3 regions of the Vibrio sp. 2130-1 genome follow, and region 1 is predicted to be linked to each of the others. Evidence: predicted binding sites of a transcription regulator. Region 1 holds the regulator's gene; each other region holds the start of a gene.

Evidence for each region. The regulator PurR, encoded in region 1, represses purine synthesis genes. The targets are predictions, from matches to a motif close to TNANGNAAACGTTTNCNTNA.
Region 2: glyA (serine hydroxymethyltransferase) is a predicted target of PurR. The motif match lies at 1,851-1,870, and genes of this name have one in related genera.
Region 3: folD (bifunctional methylenetetrahydrofolate dehydrogenase/methenyltetrahydrofolate cyclohydrolase FolD) is a predicted target of PurR. The motif match lies at 1,528-1,547, and genes of this name have one in related genera.

What each region holds. Positions count from the first base shown of each region.
Region 1 covers NZ_JAWOUT010000002.1:95,380-98,663, forward strand. Annotated here, with positions in the region: gene R7Q09_RS03000 (TfoX/Sxy family DNA transformation protein) at 75-665, opposite strand; cyclic di-GMP riboswitch class I at 782-871, opposite strand; gene purR (HTH-type transcriptional repressor PurR) at 1,159-2,163, opposite strand; gene torD (molecular chaperone TorD) at 2,632-3,279, opposite strand.
Region 2 covers NZ_JAWOUT010000010.1:169,556-172,839, reverse strand. Annotated here, with positions in the region: gene lipA (lipoyl synthase) at 1-140, shown strand, start outside; gene glyA (serine hydroxymethyltransferase) at 544-1,794, opposite strand; gene R7Q09_RS16375 (YitT family protein) at 2,142-2,744, shown strand; gene R7Q09_RS16370 (transcriptional regulator) at 2,835-3,284, shown strand, end outside.
Region 3 covers NZ_JAWOUT010000012.1:63,231-66,514, forward strand. Annotated here, with positions in the region: gene R7Q09_RS17530 (class I SAM-dependent methyltransferase) at 1-1,173, opposite strand, end outside; tRNA gene R7Q09_RS17535 (tRNA-Arg) at 1,337-1,413, opposite strand; gene folD (bifunctional methylenetetrahydrofolate dehydrogenase/methenyltetrahydrofolate cyclohydrolase FolD) at 1,617-2,477, shown strand; gene R7Q09_RS17545 (NupC/NupG family nucleoside CNT transporter) at 2,546-3,284, opposite strand, start outside.

The sequences.
Region 1 (3,284 bases):
GGAAAACCGAAAAAATTTCACAAAAAAACCGCAGATTAGACTGCGGTTTTACAAGATAGTTTTTAGGCCGACTTTTATTGGAGGCCGTTCATCAACTCATCTCGGCGAGCTTGAGGTACCACACTCCAATGAGTGCCGTTGATAGCACCTTCTAGTGCCCATAGCAACTCAATGTTGACGGTTGCAGAGTGCGTATCTCTTATCGCTTTATAGGCGTTAAGCGCACCTTCCTCTTCAAGCTTCTCTACGGATTCGATGCCGGCTTTTTTTAGCATGCGCTCGGTAGCCAGTCGTAAGTTAGGCAAATCTTTCAAACGGTTAGGCTTTGTACTTGCTTGCTGTTCTTTCTCAAGCTTTGCCTTTTTCAATGATTGATTCGCTACTTCGATTAAGCGTTCGCTTGATTCCCATAAATCGCTGGAAATAGCGTAGTACTTTGTAACGACTGGGAAGCCACGTTTTTTATAAACGTAAGGCTTTAGCCCTTGTTGCTCGAAGTCAGATGAAGTTTTTTGGTCTGCTCTGATATGAAGCTGATTGTTTACCACTAGTGCAAACATTGTTTCATCAGCGAATAGTCCGAAGCCACCAAACATTGAGCGCGACTTGATATTACCAAGTGCCTCAAATAGCTTCATAGAGTCTTTGAGTATCGGTTTATCCATGTTTTGTTATCTCGGTGTAATTAATATTACGCCACCAAAAGTCAGGTCCGAGAGAGTAGCAAACATGCGTAAAAACAATGTCATTACAGAGTAAAGTCATTGCTTACACACTTGCCATCGGTAACCCCGCTACCTTCCATATCGTAATATGGTTCAGGCCGGAGGCTTTGCGTCCCACTCTTTCGAATGGTTTGCCCTGTGCGTGACACAATGAGCATACTTCTTATATTGAATTAACATCACGGTTTAGCGTTAAAAGTGTGATTTTAGTTCAATAAAAATGATAGATTGAATGCTCTATTTTGCATATGGAAAGGTGCAAATTGGCCTTTGAAAAGGAGTTCTTAATATATATTACATTTATATAAAACAGGGAGTTAACGTTAGTCAATTGTTATTAGAGCGGGGTGAAGTATTAGAGATTGCTTAATTTTTCCAAAAAAATAAGCGCCCCTGTAGAGCGCTTATTTAACACGGTTAAATACAGTGAAATTTAGTTCATTTTTTTCACAGTATTTCGAATTACAAGCTCAGGTTGCATTTCGAAAATTCGTTTTTCGTGTTCTTTATCTTTGATACGCTCAAGTAGAATTTCGAATGCATTTTTACCAACACGACGTTTAGGCTGGTGGATAGTCGTTAGCGGTGGAGAGAAGTATTCTGCAAGCTCGATGTTGTCGTAGCCGATCACTGAAATATCTTCAGGAATTTTGATCCCGTTTTGTTGCAAGCGGCTCATTACGCCTAGAGCCATTGTGTCGTTAAAACAGAATACCGCCGTCGGGCGCTTGTCCATTGCGGTAATTTTATCTGCAACTAATACGGCCGTATCACATTCAAAGTTACCTTCAAGGATCCAGTCTTCATTTACAGCTAGGTTCGCTTCGCTCATTGCGCGACGGAAACCTGCAATGCGCTCTTGGCAAGCAAGCTTTTCAAAATGACCGCTTAGACAAGCGATATCCGTATGACCATTGTCAATCAGATGTTTGGTTGCAATGTAGCCACCTTCTTCTGAGTTATCCATGATCTTGTCTGCTTGTGAGCTCTCTGGGCCCCAATCCATGACCACTTTAGGAATGTCCGCATGACGGTCAAGCATCTCTTTTAGTTCTTCGGTTAAGTCAGAACACATCACTAGGATGCCATCAACGCGCTTTTCAGCCAGCATACGAATGTAATCGCGTTGTTTTTCGTAAATCCCGCCTGTGTTACATAAAATCAGAGTATAGCCTTGGCGGTAACAGTAGCTCTCAACGCCATCAATCACTTCTGAGAAAAATAGGTTAGTTGATTGAGTTACTAACATGCCAATCGTACGAGTTGAGTTGCATTTTAGGCTGCGTGCAACGGCACTTGGCGCGTAATTCAGCTCGTCAACGGCTTTCATTACTTTTTCTTGCGTTGCTTCTGCAACGAAACGCGTTTTATTGATAACGTGCGAAACTGTCGTAGTGGAAACGCCGGCTAAGCGAGCAACGTCTTTTATCGTGGCCATAAATGGTGTCCTGTATCGAGCTACTGAAATATGTCGTATTGGATGTACCTGATGCTCTAATGGTTTCACACCTAGCAATCTAAAATTGGCGCTAAGTGTCTCGGCAGCGGTTGATCCAAGTGCGACAAAAGGGTGCGTAGCAGCATCGGTCGATGAATTTTATCTTTTTTCTATCTGATGAGAAATTGCCATCAACCTGTTAAGAAAACACAAAAACCGCTATATTTCAGCGGTTTACATATAAATCATATTTAATCGTTTGCGCTCACATTTTAGCCCTATGTGGACTGACTAGCAATGTTTTCAGCAAGAGATTTGTGTATTTGAAGTCACATTTTGACTGCTAAATAACCAAGCGTCTTTGCGCTAAGTTAAGGCAAACGAATATTATACCCAAGTTACTTACAATTGGTCACTTTCAGGCATACAGGAAGCCCGATAGGCAGGCTCCCTAAAAATAGGCGGCAATTATTCACCAAGAAGGTAGGCGCTGTCTAGTTTACAAAATGCAACTAATAGTTTCGCGACACTCGAGTAAAATCCAAATTCGTCGAATTTTTTACATTTGTCTGAAAACTGAGGTAACCAAGACATCAATTGTTGCTGGATAAAGTCGTTTTGTTTAACGAAGGCTTCTTCCATGTGTTTTTCTTGTTCAAGCTCGTTTGAGCGGATAATCATGTTCCCGAGAAAGTCGAGCTCAACGGCTAAGTGATCCGCAGGTTCCTTTAGTTTTTCGTCTACTTGAACGCCAAATTCAGCCATCAACTTTTCCATTTCCTCAGCTGGCTTGTCATTCAGTAAACCTGATTCACCAATGTACATGGATGCGTAAGGAAGAGCGCCGTATTTTTCTGTCTTCAAAAACAGTTCACAAAAGTCAGCTGCAAGCTCTAGTTGTGCATCTTCACGATCTTGTAACCGATTCAATGCATCAACTAGGCTATCAACAGCTGGTTTCAGCGACTCATTTTCACCTAAACCTGCGAGAAAACTGCGAATTTCAACACTGTGATAGGCTTCCAATTCTTTCTCTGTTAGTTCTTTTGCGAACAAGCTCGAAAACCACCAGTAAATTTCAGCGCGTTTTTCATTAAAAGCTTTCACTTCTTGCATTTTGG
Region 2 (3,284 bases), on a different contig from region 1:
AACGTTACGTTCCACCATCAGAGTTTGACGAGCTAAAAGAAGTTGCACTAGAACTTGGCTTCACGCATGCAGCGTGTGGTCCATTTGTTCGCTCTTCTTACCATGCCGATATGCAGGCTCAAGGTATCGAGATTAAGTAAGCTCTCGTTTGTTTTCAAAAGAAAGGTTGGCTCAGTGCCAACCTTTTTTGTATCTGTCAAATGATGATAAAAAGCCATTCTACCTCCGTCATTCTGAACAGCGAGGAACGAGCGTGATTCAGAATCTGTTTTCAGAATACTGATGATTTTTAGGGAAACGCTGAGTAAAAGAGTGTGCCTCAACAAGATTCCTGCTCTCGCCTAGGCTCGTCGGAATGACGCGGTTTGGATATATTGAAAGGGACAGTGTTGGTAGCCATCCCCTTATCACACACTCTCGCTATATCTCATTCCAAACGCCAGACAAACAAAAAGGCCCTCAAATGAGGACCTTTCATCAATCAAATAATCAAACGGAATCGCAGAAGTAGAACGAGTTCGCCTGAGTTATTTTCAAAAAATGTTATGCGTAAACTGGTAGACGCTTACAAATTTCTAGCACTTTCTGTTTTATCGCTTCGATAACTTCTTCGTTGCCGATGTTATCTAGAACGTCACACATCCAGTTTGCTAGCTCTTTTGCATCTTCTTCAGTGAAGCCACGGCGAGTGATCGCTGGCGTACCTACACGGATACCAGACGTTACGAATGGGCTGCGTGGGTCATTTGGTACTGAGTTCTTGTTTACAGTGATGTTTGCAGCACCTAGTGCCGCGTCTGCGTCTTTACCAGTGATATCTTTGTCGATTAGGTCAACAAGGAACAAGTGGTTTTCTGTACCGTTAGATACGATTTTGTAGCCACGCTCTTGGAACTGACCAACCATTGCTTTTGCGTTTTTCACTACGCGAGCTTGATAAGCTTTGAACTCTGGCTCCATCGCTTCTTTGAACGCTACTGCTTTACCAGCGATAACGTGCATTAGAGGGCCACCTTGACCACCAGGGAACACTGCTGAGTTCAATTTCTTGTACATATCTTCGCCAGCATTTGACAAGATAAGACCACCGCGAGGACCTGCTAGTGTTTTGTGCGTCGTTGTTGTTACCACGTGAGCATGCGGTACTGGTGTTGGGTATTCACCGGCGGCGATAAGACCAGCTACGTGCGCCATATCAACAAATAAGTAAGCACCTGCTTTGTCAGCGATTTCACGCATGCGTTTCCAATCAACGATTTGCGAGTAAGCAGAGAAACCACCGATGATCATCTTAGGTTTGTGTTCAAGTGCTAGCTGTTCCATCTCGTCGTAGTTGATTTGACCAGCTTCATCGATACCGTAAGGGATAACGTTGTAGTGCTTACCCGAGAAGTTTACTGGTGAACCGTGAGTTAGGTGACCACCGTGTGCTAGGCTCATGCCTAAAACTGTATCGCCAGGGTTAAGAAGCGCCATGTAAACTGCGCTGTTTGCTTGAGAACCTGAGTGAGGCTGTACGTTAGCGTACTCACAACCAAATAGTTGGCATGCACGCTCAATTGCTAGTGCTTCAGCTTTATCTACGTACTCACAACCGCCGTAGTAACGCTTACCTGGGTAGCCTTCAGCGTATTTGTTCGTTAGCTGAGAACCTTGCGCTTCCATTACACGTGGGCTTGTGTAGTTTTCAGAAGCGATAAGTTCAATGTGTTCTTCCTGGCGAAGAGTTTCTTCCTGGATAGCTGCGAACAGTTCCGCATCGTAATCTGCGATGTTCATATCACGCTTAAGCATCTGTATCTCCTGACTCAGATTAGTACTGAAAGTTGCAAAAAAACTGTTGAATGACCCGACGCAAACGTTTTCGTCACCCTAATGGCGCGCATTCTACATAATTTGATTTAGGTCATAAAGAGAAATTTACAATTTTTCTCATGCAGTTTTTTCATGATGACAAGCAATGTTTATCATGCCAGCATTGCAATCGCATAACGACAATCTATTGCCTGTCAAATTTGTGCTTTACACCCTGTAAAACAGCAATTACATAGGTTTACCGTAAATTTTACCCTCTAGCTACCGAAAAGATCATCTTTTTACTACTATGCACGCCTTATTTATCACTAATGACTGCAATATTGATGGAAAAACACTCATTAAAAGAAGACTGGATAGCGATTCTCACGGGTACCTTTTTAGTAGCTCAAGGCGTTTTCTTTCTCCAATCCGCGAGCCTTCTAACGGGAGGCACGACTGGATTGGCTCTGCTTATTAGCCAATTTACACCTTTTACCTTTGGTGTGCTGTACTTTTTAGCAAACAGTCCTTTTTACTTACTAGCATGGAAACGCTTCGGCCGTCATTTCGCCATTAATAGTGCCATTTCTGGCGCGTTGGTTTCTATCTTTGCCGATCATCTTTATTTGCTAATCTCGCTCGAATCGGTAAATGAAGTTTATTGCGCCGTCGCAGGCGGGCTTTTAATGGGGCTCGGTATGCTGATCCTATTCCGACATCGCTCCAGCTTGGGTGGCTTTAACGTGCTGTGTTTGTTTATCCAAGACAAATTTGGCATTTCAGTTGGCAAAAGCCAAATGGCAATCGATGCATGTATCCTGTTTGCTTCATTCTTCTTTGTCACACCAGAAGTGATTGGCCTTTCAATTTTGGGGGCGTTTGCACTCAATCTCGTGTTAGCGATGAACCACAAACCGCACCGCTATTCCGTGACCTACGGTTCATAAATTTTTGATAATGATTGAAGCGCGATTTATAAGATTTCGCGCTCCAATCGCTATATAATACTTCGCGATTTCCAAATAGATCGGTACGGTATGCGCGACTTTCTGCAACAAGCTAAACAGACTCACAGTTATATTGCGATTGGAGAGCTGATCTATAACCCGAAGACACAGACCCTTCATCAAGATGTTATCGCGATTGATCTTGAACCTCGCACCATTGAATTATTAGAACTGCTGTTAACAAGCGTTGGCCACCCACTCTCTGCTGACACCATTATTGAAACCATTTGGCAGAGCAAGTTCATCTCTAAGAATGTGCTCACGAACCGCATTAGCACCTTACGTGCCCTGCTACAGCAGTACTTACCCGAATACGATGCCGCTAAGCTTTTAGTCACTTACCCCCGCAAAGGCTACTTTCTTAACCCTGCCAATATTCGTTTGGTGCCACCAGCGAAAAGCCATCGACGCGTTATCCCAACTCAGGTTGCGAGGAATAAGAACTTCAAGCTGATTTTTGCTTATAGCTTGTGTGCCATA
Region 3 (3,284 bases), on a different contig from region 1:
GACCACCAGCGGCTCAATCCAAGAGTTATACAATCGAAAACAATCCCAAAGGCTTTCATCCAACACAAACAGCCCATAACCTTCGAGGAACTCGCTATCCACAACAATTGAACGTTTTGGCTTCTTAGCTGAACGAATCATTTCAAAGTAAGGGTTTGATTTATCACCTTGATAGGTAAAAGTGACGGGACCATCTTTTATGGTTTTTAAGCTGTCTTTTATCGCTTTATCAAGCGCCACTGCATCTTCACCAAAAAATGTCGTGCCTATAGCAAGATCATCAGGACTTAAATGGGAAAGTCTGCCCCAGCCATCGGGCTTTATAAAACCTAGCCCTTTAGACGAGTTCGAGCTTTGCTGGATGTTCTCTTTATCGATTAAACGCTTAAATTGACGAATCCAATATAAGCCAACTAATCCTAATGGGATTGCAACTTTACCTTCGCTGCGATCAACCACTGCACCAGAATGAGCGTCTGCAATACGTAGTAAAGTACGTAGTAGTGCGAGCTTATAGGTAGCCGATTTGGAATCATTGACGATAATGTGGCGAACCTTATTCAGATCACCGGAACCATCATCAGGCAAAGACATCACTACAGTTTGCCAAGATACACCCGTTCGCTTTAACTGATCGTCATCGAGAGATACGTTTCTCACCATTAAAGCGCTATTCTTTGCAAACTTTTCGAGCTCTTCAACCGATACGGGATAAGCTTTACGACCGTCAGAAAAGTCACCGTGACGAAGGCTAATCACCAATCGACCATTAGGCGCTAACAAATTTGCAAGTTTGCGAAATGCACGTTCACGGTGCGTAGGCGCAAGATGCATCCATACCGCACTGACAAGAATTAAATCGAAGCGAAAGCCAAGATTAATGGTTTTCTCAAGCTTAGGTAATGCATCTTCAAGCCAAGTAACGGAATCGCCACAGTAAGACTTACCAAGCCTTAGAAGTGCTTGAGCAGGCTCAATCGCAACAACTTCACACCCATGCTCAGCCATCCATTTCGCGTCTCGACCAGAGCCCGCGCCAACATCTAACACACGATCTCCAGCCTGGGGCCAGAAGACTCTCCAACTCGCGTGGACATCCTCAAACTGGATCGATGTGTATTGCTTCGCGAAAGAGTCGGCGTGTCGGTCATAAAAGTTAGAAGTGGCAGGCATAAAGGTTAACGAAAGGTAATTAATATGCGTCCATATTAATTGCTAGAAATTGCAATGGCTAGAATGCCATTCAAAAGTTGTAGATAGAGTGGCAATTACAGCCAAAAACCTAAAAACGACAAAGCCCCGACAACTCAAAGAGTTATCGAGGCTTTTGAATAAATGGCACGCCCTATTGGATTCGAACCAATGACCACATCCTTAGAAGGGACGTGCTCTATCCAGCTGAGCTAAGGGCGCGCTACAGGGACAGGATTATACGAGTTCAAACGGGTAAATCAACGGGTTTTCATAACATTCTGATCTGAATGCCTAAAAAAAGTCCATTAAAACGCTTAATGTTCAAAAACACCACAAAGCAAACGTTTGCGTATGGATGTTGATAAGAAATTCTGCGACAATGCGCCGCAGATAATCTGCCTTCTTAATTTATAAGGAAAGTCATGACTGCTCAAAATATAGACGGAACTCTCATTTCCCAAACTGTTCGATCCGAAGTGGCTGCACGTGTTAAAGCACGTGTTGAAGCTGGGCTACGTGCTCCTGGTTTAGCAGTGGTTCTAGTTGGTGAAGATCCTGCTTCTCAAGTTTATGTCGGTAGCAAACGCCGCGCATGTGAAGAAGTTGGGTTTGTTTCTAAGTCTTTTGACCTTCCTGCGTCTAGCTCAGAAGAAGAGTTACTAGCGCTGATTGATGAATTAAACAACGATGATGAAATTGACGGCATTCTAGTGCAATTACCCCTTCCTGCGGGCATAGACACAACACATGTTTTAGAGCGCATTCACCCAGAGAAGGACGTGGATGGCTTCCACCCTTACAACGTTGGCCGTCTTTCGCAACGTATTCCAAAGCTTCGCTCTTGCACGCCAAAGGGCATCATTACCCTACTCGACCGTTACAACATTGAGCTGCGTGGTAAACATGCGGTTGTGGTTGGCGCATCAAACATTGTTGGTCGTCCAATGACACTTGAGCTGCTGCTTGCGGGCTGCACAACAACAACATGTCACCGTTTTACCAAAGACCTAGAGAGTCATGTGCGTCAAGCTGACGTTGTCGTGGCTGCGGTTGGTAAGCCTAACTTCATCCCTGGTGAATGGATTAAAAAAGGCGCAGTGGTGGTCGATGTCGGTATTAACCGTCTTGATTCAGGCAAACTAGTTGGCGACGTGGAATACGACAAAGCACGTGAAAGTGCGAGCTTTATTACTCCTGTTCCTGGTGGCGTTGGCCCAATGACCGTCGCAAGTTTAATTGAGAACACGATGCTCGCTTGCGAACAGTTCCACACAGACAAATAACGTAAAACTTCAGATACGAAAAAGGCTCCGCGAGGAGCCTTTTTGCTAATTGTTGATATCTATTTCAATTACAGACTTAAAATCACGCCCGCAATAGAAGCGCTCATTAAGTTCGCCATGACACCAGCGATAATCGCACGGAAACCATGCTTAGAAACAAATGCACGCTTTTCTGGTACCAAAGAGCCCAACCCACCAATCAGCATCGCCATGCTTGAGATATTTGCAAAGCCACACAAAGCAAACGTCACGATTGCTTGTGAGTGTTCACTAAGTTGAGACTTCACTTCTGCAAGCTGGATGAAAGCGACGAACTCATTCACCACAATCTTGTTACCAATCAGCGAGCCTGCTGTGGTTGCTTCTTGCCATGGTATACCCAACAACCAAGCGACTGGCGCAAACACAAAACCTAGGATGAGCTCAAAACTTAATGGTGTCCCAATTAGATCACCTATCCAGCCTAACATGCCGTTTAGCATTGCAATGACACTAATAAACGCCAGTAACGTACCACCGACCGATACAGCAATGCGTACACCCGCCATGGCACCATCGGCTAATGCTTCAACCACGTTAGTTGCACGTGGAATTTCAACTTGGCTAATGTCGATATCTGCTGCTTTATCCGTATCTTCTGGCATTAAAATTTTTGCCATCAACAAGCCGGCAGGTGCCGACATAAATGCAGCAGCAATAAGATAATTGAGGTCGACACCCAGTGATGCGTAACCAACCAACGTTCCGCCAGCAACTGACGCTAAACCACCTGTCATAACTGCAAAGAACTGCGAGTCAGTCATGTGT